DNA from 3 places in the Halalkalibacter lacteus genome. Region 1 is predicted to be linked to each of the others. Evidence: riboswitches for the same ligand, from Rfam matches in the RefSeq annotation. Region 1 holds a riboswitch; each other region holds the start of a gene.
What was found. Region 1 has a riboswitch for S-adenosylmethionine ahead of SAZ04_RS05585 (transporter substrate-binding domain-containing protein). Riboswitches for the same ligand answer to the same signal wherever they lie in the genome.
Positions count from the first base shown of each region.

Region 1 (5,601 bases):
ATATGGATGTCTGACCCCTCTTTAACCTATTATTATTACTACCTCATTTACGAGCCCATATAGTAATGGCTGTAATATCCTCAGGGTTTGTTCTACAACAACCTCCGATTATTTGGGCACCAGCTTCATACCAACGTTGTGTGTTAGAGGTAAAATGATTTGTTAAAGACTCATCACCCCATGTCTTACTTGTTGCATCATATTCTTCACCTGAATTAGGATAAACAATTATCGGTTTAGAAGTTCGACTTTTTATCTCTTTAATTAAAGACTCTATAAAGTGTGGTGATGAACAATTTATACCAATCGCAGCTACTTGCTCTTCTCCATCTAACCACTCCGCACAACTGGAAATTTTTTCTCCATCACTTATGTGGTAGTCATCCTTTGCACTAAAACTGAACCAAGCATAAACCCCTGAGAATTCCTTTAGTACCCTTGTAATTGCTTTAGCTTCTACAAGACAAGGAATTGTTTCACACGCTAAAATATCTGCCCCCGCTTCAACCAATACCCTTATCCTTTCTTTATGAAAGGTCACTAATTCATCTTCGTTTAAAGAATAATTACCACGATATTCAGAGCCATCTGCAAGAAAAGCGCCATATGGACCTACAGAGGCTGCAACTAACGGTTTCGGTCTGTTAGACTTATCATTTAACTCTGTCCAAAATTCGTCACGAGCCTCTGCTGCAATTTGAACAGACTTTTTGATCAATCCAATTGCCTCTTCCTCAGTCAACCCTCTTTCTTTATACCCTTCAATAGTCGCCTGGTAGCTAGCAGTAATAGCACAATCTGCACCTGCTTTAAAATAATCTAGATGAACCTTCTTTATTAATTCCGGATTTTCCATTAATATTTTTGCTGACCATAAACGATCATTCAAATTACATTCATACTTCTCAAGCTCTGTAGCCATTGCTCCGTCTATAATTATGATAGGAAAGTTATTCAAAATTTGTTCTATTGGGTTCACTTCTTACTCTCCTTCCCATGTCTTAACTCATTTTAATATCTTTTATTAGTTCCTAATTACTTTACTTAAAAATTTCTTCGTTCTTTCAACACTAGGATTATTAAAGATTTGTTCAGCAGTTCCCTCTTCAATAATAGTACCGTCTTCCATAAATATTACACGGTCAGAGATCTCACGTGCAAAATTAAGCTCATGTGTAACAATTAACATCGTATTTCCTTCATTTGCTACACCTTTTATAGTTGTCAAAACTTCATCAACTAACTCTGGATCAAGAGAGGAAGTCGGTTCGTCAAACAATAAAACTTCTGGATTGAGTGCAAGTGCCCGAGCAATACCAACCCTTTGTTGTTGCCCGCCCGATAGCTGTGCTGGATAGTGACTTAACCTATTATTTAAGCCAACTCTTTCAAGAATATCTATACTTATCTTTTTAGCTTCATCCTTATTCATTTGCTTAACACTTGTTAAACCAATCATCACATTTTGTAACACTGTTAAATTTTTAAATAAATTATATTGTTGAAAGACCATTCCTGTCGAAGTTCTTAAAGAAAAAATATCTGTCTTACTTGCTGATTCAACATTTACTCTTTTATCACTAACCTCAACGATTCCACTAGTAGGCTGCTCCAAGAAATTAATGCATCGTAAAAGTGTTGATTTACCTGAGCCACTTGGACCTAAAATAGAAACAACCTCTCCTCTATTAACGGTAAGGTTAATCCCCTTTAGCACATGCTGGCTATCATAGTACTTATGAATATTTTCCAACTTAATCATGAAGCAATCCCTCTTTCATATCTACGAGCTCGCCTCTCTATTTTAACTAGCAATCTCTCAACTATAATACAAAGAATCCAGTAGATAATAGATACAGCAATATACACCTCAAAGAATGCTAACCCACGAGAACCGAGAATTTTGGCTTGTCCCATAATATCTATAACACCAATAATAAAAACAAGAGAAGTGTCCTTAATCGAACTAATAAACACATTTCCAATGTTAGGTATTGCTACTGCCAAAGCCTGTGGGAAAATAATTTTAAGCATCATTTGTGTAGGGCTCATACCTATAGATTTAGCAGCTTCAAATTGCCCACGATCAACCGACTCAATAGCAGACCTAATTGTTTCAGACAAATAAGCACCCAAATTAATAGAAAATGCTAATAATGCATATACTTCAGGGGCTATTATATTAACATCTACGTATTGAAGCCACCCATATTCAGTCTGTAAATAGTAAATAATCTTAGGTATTCCGTAAAATACAAGATAAATTTGAACTAATAGAGGAGTTCCTCTGATAAAAGATATATATAAAGAAGAAATTACCCTTAATACTGGAACTCTATATATTTTTATAAGTGCTGTACCAATCCCAATAAATAAACCCAAAATTAATGAACCTACAGCTATCCCTACTGTAATAGGTAGCCGTGAGATAATAGCAGGAAAGCTTTCTATTAAATAATTAATATCTAGTAAATTCTCCATTTTATCTTTCCTTCTCCAAACTTATTCAGGGATATATTCTCCACCAGTCCATTTTTTTGACAGTTCAACTAACGTACCATCTTCCTTAAGTTGTTTCAGAATAGGATCAATTAGTGCCTTTAACTTCACGCCCTGCTCCTCATTCTTGAATACGATTCCCATGTTATCATTAACTAGAGACTGTCCCACAATTTCTACATCTAAATCATACTTTTCCAAAACTGTATTGATCATAATAGGATCATTTACATAGGCATCTATACGACCGTTTTGTACATCTTGCAAAATTTCCGAAGGGTTTCCACTTTCGCTATACTTTAAAACAATATTATTATCTACTTTTTTGTTATGTTCTTCTAGCAATAATGTATAAGAATCTCCTGCTAAAGCTCCAACATTCTTGCCTTCTAAATCCTCTAATGTTTGAATATCTTCTCTGCCTGCTTTCACAACAATAACCGTTTCTGCTGCAAAATAAGATTCATCGGTAAATAAGTACTTTTCCTCACGTTCCGGTGTTTTCGCTACTTGATCTGCTATTGCCTGAATTTTATTTGACTCTAGTGCAAGAAACATACTATCCCAAGGGGTGGCAACGAACTCGAATGTATAACCATCCAATCTTTTATCAATTTCTTTGACAACTTCTACATCATATCCTGTAAGTTCGTTGTTCTCATCTGCAAATGCAAAAGGAGGATAATCATTTTGTGTTCCTACTAGAATTACTTGATTGTCAGTTACACTAGTTGCTTCGTTTGACGAACAACCATTTAATATTCCAATTACACCTAATAGTAAAAACATGGATACAAGTAAGTAATATTTTCTTTTCATTTTTTAAAGCTCCTTTTTTTATATAAAGTAATAAATCAATTTAATGTTGAAAAAAGCAATACTATATTTATATTTTTCCTAAATATATAGAAGCGAAGTCCCATGTTTTTTGAATAAAATATTATTTCAGGGATTACTAGATATTAAACCGCTTCTATTATCATTCTGGTTCTTAAATACCAATCCTCTCTTTTTTAACGCTGATTACAGTAATCTATCTATATAGATTCTAGTTTATTTAGATCAAAGTAAATTTCCCACCCCTACCAATCTGTGAAGATAGTTATCCTATACTTTACCTCTTCTCTCTTAATCCCCCTTTATATACAAAAAAGCCCCCTTCAATCGGAAAGAGGCTTTAATCTAACCCTTATCTCTCAGAATGAAACACTCTGCAGGAATTAGCACCTTTCATAAAATGATGGTTGCTGGACGTCATCGGGCCTGTCCCTTAGTCTCTCATGATAAGCTATTTAATTTTTGACATATAAAGATATTATTTTACATTAAGTCTAATGTCAAATACATTTTTCTACTATTCTAAATTTATACAAAATGTTTTATATACAAGTGGAACTTATATACAACATACAGCGTTTAAATTCACTTTCATAGGCTTTTTTAAAATAAGACAACATTTTGCAATGACTACTTCCTATCCCCCTTTTGCCAAAGTATTTACTATTAAATTTATATCATTAAATGAGACCTGTTTATTTTTTATCAAGTCTCATTTACCTCTTGTTAATAAAAGTCTCTTTACCTATTACTTTTTTAATATGAGTTCATATATCTCATCAAAGCAAAAAAAACCTCATTTACTTATGGTACGGTTCACCCCGATTAATCCGAAACGCCCGATATATCTGCTCCACTAACACCAACTTCATTAACTGATGGGGAAACGTCATCTTCGAAAAAGATAGACTCTCATTCGCTCGTTTCATCACTTCATCACTTAAGCCCAAAGATCCTCCTATAACAAAGGCAATTTTGCTTTTTCCATATGTAGCAAGCTTATCAAGGTTGTCTGCTAGTTGCTCTGATGTGAGCATCTTTCCTTCTATCGCCAGAGCAATAACATGCGTATCAGGATGAATTTTTGCTAAAATCCGTTCTCCTTCTTTGTCTTTTATTTGCTTCATTTCAGCCTCGCTTGCTTGCTCAGGTGCTTTTTCATCTGCTACTTCGATTAGCTCGATTTTTGCATAAGCTCCTAATCTCTTTGTGTATTCATCTATCCCGAGCTTCAAGTATTTTTCTTTTAATTTCCCAACTGTCACAACTGAGATATTCACAATGTGCATAACCTCCTTAAATGTTATCCACAACACTTATCCACATATCAACATTGTGAGTTTATATTACATGTCCACTCTATAGATGGCCGCGTTCTCACAAAAACTGCAAGTTGTGGATAACATTTCACTGTTTTCATCTATTTTTTCCACTATAGGAGCTAATTCTCGTTCATCTATAATCATATCTATCGCTAATTCTATGTGTTCATCGCAAGCATAATACATATCTAACGTCCTTTCTTTTACAACTTTCCCATTATAGCATACCCATTATCCACTGTGGATAACTGAAAACGAAAAGACTGTTGAGCTTATTCCCTCAACAGCCTTTATCTTATTAAAAACTTTGTTGTTCTGCTAATTGTACTTTAATAACTTCACGAGATCCATCTCGGTAAACTGTGACATCTATTTCATCGCCTATCCTTTTTTCCGAATAAAGATACTTTCGTAAGTCATGTCCGTCATTGATTTCCTTATCATCAATCTTAACGATTACATCATACTCTTGTAAGCCAGCTCGCTCAGCTGGAGATGTTGGTGAAATACTCGAGATGACCACTCCACCTTTTATGTCTTCAGGCAACTTTAATGTTTCTTGCCAATAAGCACTTGGAATTTCACTAAGTGAACGGATGCCTACGCCCATTTGTGGACGACGTACTTCCCCAATGCTTTCTAAATCTTCAATGACTGGAATCGCGATTTCAGTCGGAATCGCAAATCCAATTCCTTCAACAGCGCTTTGCGCAATTTTCATTGAGTTGATGCCAATAACTTGGCCTTCAATATTGACTAATGCCCCGCCGCTATTACCAGGATTAATCGCTGCATCTGTTTGAATAACTTCGGCATGCCAATCAACTTGACCATTTCCAGTTAAATCAACGGGAATGCTTCGCTCCGTTGCACTAATAATTCCTTGTGTCACCGTACTAGAAAAATGTAACCCTAGTGGATTTCCAATTGCTAACGCAGGCTC
Region 1 covers NZ_JAWRVL010000005.1:131,715-137,315, forward strand. Annotated here, with positions in the region: gene mmuM (homocysteine S-methyltransferase) at 44-979, opposite strand; gene SAZ04_RS05575 (amino acid ABC transporter ATP-binding protein) at 1,025-1,762, opposite strand; gene SAZ04_RS05580 (amino acid ABC transporter permease) at 1,759-2,481, opposite strand; gene SAZ04_RS05585 (transporter substrate-binding domain-containing protein) at 2,503-3,318, opposite strand; SAM riboswitch class I at 3,686-3,789, opposite strand; gene rlmH (23S rRNA (pseudouridine(1915)-N(3))-methyltransferase RlmH) at 4,137-4,616, opposite strand; gene SAZ04_RS05595 (CxxH/CxxC protein) at 4,683-4,844, opposite strand; gene SAZ04_RS05600 (S1C family serine protease) at 4,957-5,601, opposite strand, start outside.

Region 2 (5,601 bases), on a different contig from region 1:
TTTGTCATCGCTTCTTCAGTCGATACTTCTGTTTCAATTAGTCCAGCCTCAAGCATCCAAGAGGAAAAATTATCCCAAATGTCTTCACTTTGAATGCCCCACTTTTCTGCACCCCCTTGATAACGAGGGCTTAGCCAATTTTGTGACGCACGAATAAGTTCTTCATCTGTTTCCGGGGTAGCCGCAATTAACATCTCTGCTGCTTCCTCTGGTTGTTCAATCGCAAATTCATATCCTTTTGACACAGCTCTTACAAATTTTTCAACTAGCTCAGGCTTCTCTTCAATGACAGCATCGCTGCTAAAAATAACAGGAGAATAATAGTTAAAGACAGGATCAATATCTTTAAGATAAATCATATTAATGTCTTCACCACGAACTTCCGCTTCAATCCCCGTCCAACCATAAAAAATCCATTGAAAATCAATGTCTCTCTTCGTATTTGCAAAAAAGTCAGCTGAACCAACAATGACATTTTCAACAGTTGAAGGATCTACCTGATGCTGATTTAAAACCGTGTTCAAAATTGCCTCTTCCTCAGCACCACCAAAACCGCCATATGTTTTCCCTTCAAAATCCTCTGGTGATGCAATCTCTTTTTCAACTGGAGAAGCAAAACCAGATGTATGCTCCTGAATCACAGCTGCGATCGAAACGACTGGAATATCTTTTGATCTAGCAATAGTAACACCAGTTTGAGATCCGATCCCAAAATCAGCTTGTCCTGCCGCAACAATTGGTACAGCACCTTCCATCGCAGGTTCGATAATCGTTAAATCAATTCCTTCTTCTTCAAAGAATCCTTTTTCTTTGGCGACATAAATACCGGTATGATTCGTGTTCGGTACCCAATCTAACATAAAGGTCGCTTCAACTAATTCTGAAGATTCAACCTGCACCTCTCCCCCAGCTTCTGATTCGATTTCCGTCTCCACTTCTTCACCTTGACTTGACTCTTCTACTTGATTGCAACCAACTAAAACAAGCATGATGATCAATAACAAAAAGGTACTTACTTTCTTTAACATCGAATTCTCTCCTCAATTCATTTTTTTATATTTGTGAGACTTATGTTTCCACGGCATCATAACTCTACCTAGGAAAACAACAACTAAAAATAACAGGCAGCTTAATAGTGAAATTAATACAATAACGACGAAAACTTTGTCTGTTGCAAACGAGCTTTGAGCTTTTATTAAATAAATCCCTAACCCAGAACTTGCACCGACCCACTCTGAAATAACAGCTGCTAACACACTATAAGTCGCTCCGATTCTCAACCCTGTAAATAGATAAGGAAGCGCGTGTGGGAATCGAACAGAATAAAACACCTGCCAAAATGACCCTCCCATTGATCTGACAAGCCGAATCATATCACGATCACTTGATTGCAGTCCCTCAACTACACTAACGACAACCGGAAAAAAAGTCACTAAAGCTACGACAAGCACCTTAGGAAGAATTCCGTACCCAAACCAAATAATAAGCAAGGGGGCAATCGCAATAATAGGAATCGTTTGCGAGAATAAGAGAATTGGATAAAAACTTTTACGTAAAAACGGCGAGATATCTAATATAAAGGCCATCACTAACGCAACCGCAATGCCTAATAAGAAACCAAGCAGCGCCTCTTTCGAAGTCATCCAAATATGTTCCGGTAATAGGTGCCACGTTTGAAACAACGTATGAACAATCAAACTGGGAGCTGGTAAAATCCAGTTTTCAATCTCCCAAATCCTAACAGCCACTTCCCATACCACGAGAAAAATTAAAATAGCGCTGATCGCAGGTGCAGCTGAACGGACAAACTGACGTAAAGAAACCATGTATACCTCCTTTCGCAAAAAAAGCCTACACACCACAGAGGCGTGTAGACTTACATATCACACGTAATTCTAATAAACATCCCTCCGCAGGCATTACCCAGATCAGGTTTAAAGGGTCGATATCTTCATCGGAATATCCTCTCAGCCAGCCTCATAGCTCCCCTATTAATTTTCATAATTTTTCCTTCGAAAGCGTAACACACATTCTGAATTACAGCAATATTCCGTTCTTTCCAACTGAACAAGATTACTCGTCGTGTAATTGCTTCACAGTTAACTTAAGTATTCTTTCATGTGAAGTTTAATTAGGATATTCGTTTGATCTCTTCCAAGCTAGTAATATGTTTCCATACTGGGGTAATTTCTGTAATAATTTCATCTTTTAAAATATGTTTTAGTTCGTTTTTCTTTTGTTTAGCTATTGTTAATTGATTAATAGTAGAAAAGAAAATGAATGATTGATTTTTAACTTGCTGACCTTCTCTAATTATTGGGTCATGCAAGTCAAAAAACAAATCTAATAATTCGTTATAGGATACTTTCCAAGGATCAAACCATATTTCTACTAGATCTACATTTGCCCGTTTTAAATGCCCTATTTGAACATATTCAATACCACGAAAAACTGTAATAAACGCTTTTTGACTGAAAAACTCACTTGCACCAAACACTGCTTTTTCCATTATTATCGCTCCTCCTGAGCGATAAGCCTCTCATCCATTCAAAAAAACCTCTCTTTAATTTAAAGAGAGGTTAGTATGATTAAATACATTGCTCTCATCTTTCAAAGGTAACACCTTTGCAGGAATTAGCACCGTTCAAGTCAATATTTTGACTTGATGGTTGCCGGGTTTCATAGGGCCTGTCCCTCTACCACTCTGGATAAGAAGTTTATCGCTATTTAATTTTTTATTCTTTAACAACTTTATTGTTACTAATCTTATCAACCACTTAGCTAAAATTCAAGTAATATTTTAAAAATAATGATAAAAGTTGCCCTCTCTAATAGAGAAATGCGCTTGATTATTACAGATAAAAAGAAAATTAGTTAGTAAAACTATGGATTATCCTGCTTAACCTCCTAATAATAATTACTAAATTAGTATCCCAACAATTGATGAAGTAATACAGATTTAATGGTTTTATTATTTTGAACATAGAAAAGCCTATAGATTCTTATGGGGACTTGATAACACTGATGTTATAGCCTCTTTAATTTCTTGATACCCTGTACAACGGCAAATATTAGATTCTAACCAATCCTTAATTATCGTATCATCTGCATTTGGATACTTTTGAATTAATGAATTGCAATTCATAATAAATCCAGGCGTACAATAGCCACATTGGAACGCAAACTTTTCAATAAACTGCGATTGAATTGGAGCGTTTTTAAGCCCTTCCACCGTTGTAACTTTTTTATCTACTGCCTCAACAGCAAGCATTAAACATGACTTCATTGAATCCCCGTCTATATCAATGGTACAAGCACCACAATCACCATTTAAACAGCCAGGTTTTGCCCCGGTTAACCCTAGCTCCGCGCGTAGAACATATAATAATGTATCCGCATATCGTGCATATATCGTACGATCTTCACCATTTATATTTAATGTCATTTCACTTTTATGCATTTCCCTCTCCTTCCCATGCATCTAATACATCAAGCAACGTATTCTTCAATACAAACTGCCGGTATTCTGCAGAACCTTGAACATCATCGAGAATAGGTGCAGGGATTCGTTGTATCGCTTCTTCAATTCTTGTTTCTTTAGATAATTGTTTATTATTTAAACTTTCTTCTATTAACTGATTACGAAAAGGAAATGAACACAGCCCGCTAAAAGCCACTTTGATGTATTCATTGCTAGTAAGTGCCGCAACTGTTAACAGTGGATATCCAACATCCCACTGTCTCCGCTTTTTCACACAAAGAAAAGGCAAATCAACCTCGCTCTGTTCTGTAATTGTTTGAACAAGGAACTCCCCTTTTTCTAATTTTAATTTCTGATTAAACACTTCGTTTATAGGAAGCTGTTTTAAGCCATTATGACTCGCGATTACGACCTGACTATTTGTTAATAAAAGCGGCAACACAGTTTCTCTGTAAATAATGTTTGCACAAATATTTCCACCTAAGGTGATTTTATTCCGCGCGGTATGGTCAGCAATTTCCACTATTGCTTTGCTTAAAAATGGGAATAATTGCACCTCACGGATCTTTGTCAAAGATTGTGCTGCTCCTATAATAACTTTATTCTCATTTTTTTTTAGCACAAGACACTCAAGAATTCCTTTAATATCAATGACAGCACCCGTAATAATTTGATTAACCCTTCCTAATGTTATCACTTCTGTCCCGCCTGAAAAATAGATAGGTTCTTTTCCTTGTTCATCCAATGATTGAAATAATTGACTCGCTTCTTCAATAGATGTCGGTTTATAATATTCAAAATCATATGAGATCATTTATCCCCCACCGCCTTTTACCTTCCAGATTACTTCAGGCGTAATCGGCAGTTTATTTAGATCTACTCCAGCAGCCATTGACAGGCTGTTAGCTAGCGCTGCAGGCATACCAATCAATCCGATTTCACCTACTCCACGCGCTCCGTATGGACCATCAATATAAGGTGTTTCTAGAAAGTGAACGACATATTCGGGATGATCGCCATAACGATACGGAACGTATGTACGCAGACGAGGATTAAGAACTTTTCCATCCTCGCTAAATACAAATGTTTCACTGCTACCAAAATTTAATCCCATACTCATCGCACCCATCACTTGTCCTTTTGCCGCTTTATTGTTTAATACCTTTCCGACATCGATGACAGAGTATGCCTTAAGTATTCTATAAGTATAATCTCTCGTATCAAACTCAACTTCTACACCTTGTGCACCTACTGTATATTCTGGACCTGGTTTACCTTGACCGGTTTCATGATCAATATGAGTTAAATGCCTTAACGTATAACTGCCTCTACCAATCACTTGCCCTCCAATTGAATAGCCACTTGGATATTTATAGCCATAACAAACATCTTTCACATTTATAAACGTATCTGGCTCATCACGAACATAGACCATTTCATTCCCTACTTCTAAGTCATCAGGTGAGCACATCAGCACACGCGAAGCAATATCCTTTAATTGTTCAGTTGCATCATCTGCCGCTTTCAATAAGGCTCTGCCTGCCATTAAAGTCCCCCGGCTCGCAACCGTTTTCCAATGCTCAGGTGTTGTTTGTGTATCGACTTCCATTTTGACATGAATATTATTGATATCCATTTTTAGCTTTTCAGCTAGTAATTGTGCCAGTACTGTTTTCGTACCCGTCCCAATTTCAACAATCCCTGACATTACATTGACACTGCCATCAGCATTAAAAGTTACTGTCACACCAGAGCTAGCCTCTGAGTCAATAGTTGACGTTTTCCAAATACAACTAACTCCTTTCACTCTAATTTTGCGTTCACTTATTTGAGTAACCTGTCCGTCTTTCCAGTTCATTAATTGCTTTAACTGATCGATACAGTTAGGCAAATTTCCAACCGTACTCTGATTAAGGCGAGTTTGAGTCGGAGTAGTATCGCCAGGCATAATTGAATTTTTCTTTCGAAAGTCAATTGGGTCCATGTCAATTTTTTGAGCGAGCATATCCATAGCTCTTTCAAACACAAATAATAGCTCAGAATGACTAAAACCTCTGTACGCTGTTGCATATGGATGATTTGTATAAATACATAGCGAATCACACCATACATTTTCAATA
Region 2 covers NZ_JAWRVL010000032.1:22,963-28,563, forward strand. Annotated here, with positions in the region: gene SAZ04_RS18195 (ABC transporter substrate-binding protein) at 1-1,028, opposite strand, end outside; gene SAZ04_RS18200 (ABC transporter permease) at 1,041-1,826, opposite strand; TPP riboswitch at 1,888-2,000, opposite strand; gene SAZ04_RS18205 (peptide-methionine (S)-S-oxide reductase) at 2,132-2,509, opposite strand; SAM riboswitch class I at 2,601-2,715, opposite strand; gene SAZ04_RS18210 ((2Fe-2S)-binding protein) at 2,993-3,460, opposite strand; gene SAZ04_RS18215 (FAD binding domain-containing protein) at 3,453-4,295, opposite strand; gene SAZ04_RS18220 (xanthine dehydrogenase family protein molybdopterin-binding subunit) at 4,296-5,601, opposite strand, start outside.
Region 2: linked by a shared signal. The riboswitch ahead of SAZ04_RS18205 (peptide-methionine (S)-S-oxide reductase) and the one ahead of SAZ04_RS05585 (transporter substrate-binding domain-containing protein) in region 1 are both predicted to bind S-adenosylmethionine.

Region 3 (5,601 bases), on a different contig from region 1:
GAGGTGCTCGCATTAGTAATGAGTTTGTACGAGGAGTTAGGATTAAAAAATGTGAAGTTAGTATTAAATAGTTTAGGTGATAAAGAAAGTAGAGAAGCACACCGTCAAGCACTAATTGATCATTTTAAACCAAGTATTGGAGAGTTTTGTGAAGATTGTCAAAATCGCTTAGATAAAAACCCTTTGCGCATCTTGGACTGTAAAAAGGATCGTGACCATCCGTTAATGTCAAATGCACCTTCTATTCTTGATTATTTAAATGAAGAGTCTAGCTCTTACTTTAGTCAGGTTAAGACTTATTTAGATCAACTTGGTATATCTTATGTAGTTGATCCAACTCTTGTACGAGGACTAGATTATTATTTTCATACTGCGTTTGAGATTATGGCTGAAGGAGAGGGATTTGGTGCGATTACGACACTTTGTGGTGGTGGTCGTTACACAGGTCTTGTTGAGGAAATTGGTGGTCCATCGACTCCTGGAATTGGTTTTGCTTTTAGTATTGAGCGTGTCATTATGGCATTAAAAGCACAAGAACAAGCAATTCCTGTTGCTCCGAAGTTAGACTGCTATCTAGTTTCATTGGGTGATGCGGCAAAAGAAAAGACTGTTGAACTCCTGTATAACCTTAGAAGTGCAGGTGTTAGTGCTGATAAAGATTATCTAGATAAGAAGATGAAAGCTCAGTTTAAAGCAGCTGATCGCTTACAAGCACGTTTCACAGCAATCCTTGGAGATGATGAACTTACTCATGGAGTCATTAATGTGAAAGACATGGAAACAGGAGAACAGGTACAAATAGAGCTAGAAACATTTATTGATCATATTAAAGAGAAAACCTTAGGAGGTAAGTAGGATGATAGGAAGAACACATCACTGTGGAATGCTACGCGAAGAACATGCAGGAGAACGAGTACAATTAAAAGGGTGGGTACAAAGACGACGGGATTTAGGTCAAGTTATTTTTTTAGATGTTCGTGATCGATCTGGTATTGTTCAAGTTGTCTTTAGTCCTGAAGTAAACCAAGAAGCACTTGCTGTGGCAGAACGAGTAAGGAATGAATATGTCATTGAGGTAGAGGGACAAGTCGTTGTTAGGGATCCGAAAACAGTAAATGAAAAAATTGAAACAGGTTCAATTGAGATCCATGTTGATAAAATGAGTATCTTAAATGCGTCGAAGCCTCTACCTTTTCAAATTGAAGCAGATACAGATGCATCAGAAGATGTTCGTTTAAAATATCGATATCTTGACCTTCGTCGTCCTGATATGCAAGAGACGTTTAAGTTACGTTACCGTACGACGAAGTTAATACGTGACTTCCTTGATGAAGAAGCTTTCATGGAAATTGAAACGCCAATGCTAACGAAAAGTACACCAGAGGGAGCTCGTGATTATCTTGTACCAAGCCGTGTACATCATGGTGAGTTTTACGCGTTGCCACAATCGCCGCAGCTCTTTAAGCAATTGTTAATGGTATCTGGTTTTGAACGTTATTATCAAATTGTTCGCTGTTTCCGTGATGAGGATCTTCGTGCGGATCGTCAACCTGAATTTACACAAGTCGATATCGAAACATCATTCATGGATAAAGAAGACTTGCTTGCAATGACAGAAAAAATGATGGCGAAAATTATGAAGGAAACAAAAGGGATTGAAGTATCATTGCCGTTCCCTCGTCTTACGTATGATGAAGCAATGAATCGCTTTGGTTCAGACAAACCTGACCTTCGTTTTGGTTTGGAGTTAGTAGAACTGTCTGATGTTGTGAAGGATTCAGAGTTTAAAGTATTCCAAAGTGCACTAGCTTCTGGTGGTACAGTTAAGGGATTAAACTTGAAAGGTGGAGCAGACAAGCTATCGCGTAAAGAAATCGATGCTCTTACTGATTTTGTGAAACAATATGGTGCAAAAGGTTTAGCATGGCTAAAAGTTGAAGAAGAAGGGCTTAAAGGTCCAATTGCTAAGTTCTTTGATGAGGATGTAGCAACTGCTCTTCAAGAAGCATTAGGTGCAGAAACGGGAGACCTTCTGTTCTTTGGGGCAGACAAGAAGCAAGTTGTATTTGATAGTCTTGGTGCATTGCGCTTGAAGTTTGGTAAACAGTTTGACTTGATTGATCAAAGCCAATATAACTTCCTTTGGGTTGTTGATTTCCCACTTGTTGAATACGATGAAGAGGCAAAACGTTATGTAGCTTTGCATCATCCATTCACAAGCCCAATAAAAGAAGATATAGAACTTCTTGCAACTGATCCAGGAAGTGCACGAGCCAATGCTTATGATCTTGTTTTAAATGGATATGAGCTTGGTGGTGGCTCTCAACGTATTTACCAAAGTGATATTCAAGGGCAAATGTTTACAGCACTTGGGTTCTCTGAGGAAGAGGCGCGTGAACAATTTGGCTTCTTGTTAGAAGCATTTGAATACGGCACTCCGCCACATGGAGGGATTGCGTTAGGTTTGGATCGTCTTATTATGCTTTTAGCTGGTCGTACGAATTTACGTGATACAATAGCTTTCCCGAAAACAGCAAGTGCAAGCTGCTTATTAACCAATGCACCTGGTGAAGTGAGCGTCGAACAGTTAATTGATCTAAATTTATCCATTATTGGTAAGAAGACAGAAAAGGTAAATGTGTAAGAGGTCCGAAAAGGTGAGTTTACCTCTTCGAACAAGAATAAATTAGTTTGACAGAAGGCAATAGGTAACGTATAATCATTGTTAATAGAATTTGAACGTTTGAATATTCAAACTTATCAAGAGTGGTGGAGGGAACTGACCCGTCGAAGCCCGGCAACCTTTTTGCAAGCCATGCAAAAAAGGTGCTACTTTCAGCAGAATGATTTTATTCTGGAAGATAAGTGAAGGCAAAAAACCTTTCCTTATCAGGAGAGGTTTTTTGTTTTATAGAGAGAGAGGGACATGAGATGATACGAATAGGTTTAATAGGATTTGGAACAGTTGGTAGTGGTGTATATGAACGATTGCTACAGACTAAAGACCAAATCAAGCAATTACTAAAAAAAGATATTGAAATTTCAGCGATATTGGTAAAGGATAAACAAAAGCGGCGAGCTGAGAAAGTCGATGCATTTGTGACAACTAGCTGGGAAGAGTTTTGTGGAATAGCTAAATTTGATGTTATTTTTGAAGCGATTGGTGGGATTGAACCAGCTTTCTCATATACCGCAAAGTGGTTAGAAAAAGGGGTACCGGTAATTAGTGCAAATAAGAAACTAGTGGCTGAAAAGGGAGAAATTCTTGAGCAGCTAGCAACTGCCCACTCTACTTATTATGGCTATGAAGCAGCAGTTGCAGGAGGAATCCCGATTATTAACTCGTTAAAAGGAACTCTTACGACTACACCTATAACTAGAGTATCTGGGATCTTAAATGGAACAACCAATTATATGTTAACTGAAATGATTGAAAATCATCGTTGCTTTACTGAAGTGTTATTGGAGGCGCAAGAACTAGGGTATGCTGAAGCTGATCCTACAGATGATATTGAAGGGTTTGATGCCTGGTATAAAATTCGGATTCTAAGTCGTCTATGTTTTGGAAAGTGGTCACCTGTTACATCATTCTATCGAAAAGGTGTATCAAGCATTGAAGATTGGCATGTTGAAGTGGGAGAGCGTCTTGGTTTTAAAGTGAAGTTAGTTGCTGAAGCATGGAGAGGCGAATCAGGGGTGAAAGGTCGTGTGACTCCGGCATTTTTATCACCAATTGAACCGTTAGCGAACGTCAGAGGGGTTACGAATGGAATTTCTTTAGAGGGTGAATCCATTGATCAACTTCTTTTTCTTGGACCAGGAGCAGGAAAAGAAGCTACAGCAAATAGCATGGTTGAAGATTTTATTTTCCATGAACGAAGTACAAGTGCATGGAGAAATACAAAAGAAGAAAAATGGGATATGGAGGAGTCCTTTACGCATGCTTTCGTATTCATCAATCATTCAGAACGAAATAAAGCATTGGAATGGGTAAAGCAAGCGGGAATTGCTGTGATTGATACATATGCTCATCATGAGGGGGAAGGTTGGATTGTACCAAGTAACCACTCATCCCCTTTTGAAATGTATCCTATTTATGGTGATATATCGACAAGGAAACGAGAAAAGACAATTCATTCAGCGCAATTCGGGGCGTTCTGATTTAAGCTTTTGATAGGCACTTACTAATGGATAGGCATCATCTTTAATATAATAAGTTCGAACACCGCGGTTCGTGTGTAAATACAAAAAACCCATTGCGTTTAGTTCTGGCTTTTTTCGATAAGAAATGTCAAAGATTGAAGTTAACTCGAATGTATCATCTTTGACAATTAGCTTGTTATCAAATAATTTCATGTCGAATGATGTTTCAATGATACGCTTTTCGGTCCAACCGATTTCTTGGTGAATTTCAACACATCTTTGACTAGCGAGTAGATTCATACAAGGCTCACCTCACATTAATAATTATTAGCTAAACTGTAACATAGGGAATGAGAAATTACCAAATCATTATATAGCTGAATATTCTGATTATGTAATTGACTTTCTAATTTAGTCTTGATAGAATGTATGTAAGCAAGTAAGATTTCCTAAGATGTACGTATGCATCTACGTTTTGAGCCAACAGAATTTGGACGGGAGCTTGCGTTGTAAATGTAATTACAAGCCTTCTTGTAGGGAAGTAAGATCATTTGTACAGAGCACCCACCTGCATAGGAGCAGGTTCAAAACTATAAGTAAAACGGCATTATTGGGATTTCTTACTTTATATGATGAATAAGGAACAACTTCTTTTATAAGAGAGTTGTTTTTTTGTGTGTATTAGGAATGAGCGAAGTGCAATTTGCAAACCCTTTAAAATGCACTTAGACTTTTCATTTTTGCTATGGTATAGTCAATTCCGATAATACCGTTTGGAAGGGGCAAGTAGAATGTTGCATCAATTTTCACGAAATGAACTAGCAATCGGGTATGATGGGTTAGCTCAATTGAAAAATAGCACAGTGGCAGTTTTAGGTATTGGAGGAGTAGGCTCTTTCTCAGCTGAGGCACTAGCTCGTTCTGGAGTCGGTAGGTTAGTGCTTGTTGATAAAGATGATGTTGATATTACGAATGTAAATAGGCAGATTCATGCATTGTTGTCTACAGTCGGTAGACAAAAGGTTGAATTAATGAAAGAAAGAATTCAAGACATTAATCCTGAATGTGAAGTTATTGCTTTAAAAATGTTTTATACAGAAGAGACATACGAACAGTTTTTTAGCTATGGTTTAGATTATGTAATTGATGCAAGTGATACGATAAGTTATAAAATCCACCTAATGAAACAATGTCTAGAACGCAATATCCCGATTATTTCTAGTATGGGTGCAGCAAATAAAATGGATCCAACTCGCTTGCGTATTACTGATATTTCAAAAACAAGTCATGACCCAATTGCAAAGGTTGTCAGAACTCGCTTGCGTAAAGAAGGGATTAGAAAAGGAATCGAAGTTGTCTTTTCTGATGAACAACCAATTAAGATCAGAGAAGAAATTCGTCAAGAGATTGTCTCGGAAGCGGCGGAGCAAGGAAGTATTCGGAAAGCGAAGATGCCTC
Region 3 covers NZ_JAWRVL010000009.1:139,664-145,264, forward strand. Annotated here, with positions in the region: gene hisS (histidine--tRNA ligase) at 1-855, shown strand, start outside; gene aspS (aspartate--tRNA ligase) at 857-2,644, shown strand; SAM riboswitch class I at 2,755-2,868, shown strand; gene SAZ04_RS09015 (homoserine dehydrogenase) at 2,932-4,161, shown strand; gene SAZ04_RS09020 (hypothetical protein) at 4,138-4,443, opposite strand; RNA gene ssrS (6S RNA) at 4,587-4,764, shown strand; gene SAZ04_RS09030 (tRNA threonylcarbamoyladenosine dehydratase) at 4,935-5,601, shown strand, end outside.
Region 3: linked by a shared signal. The riboswitch ahead of SAZ04_RS09015 (homoserine dehydrogenase) and the one ahead of SAZ04_RS05585 (transporter substrate-binding domain-containing protein) in region 1 are both predicted to bind S-adenosylmethionine.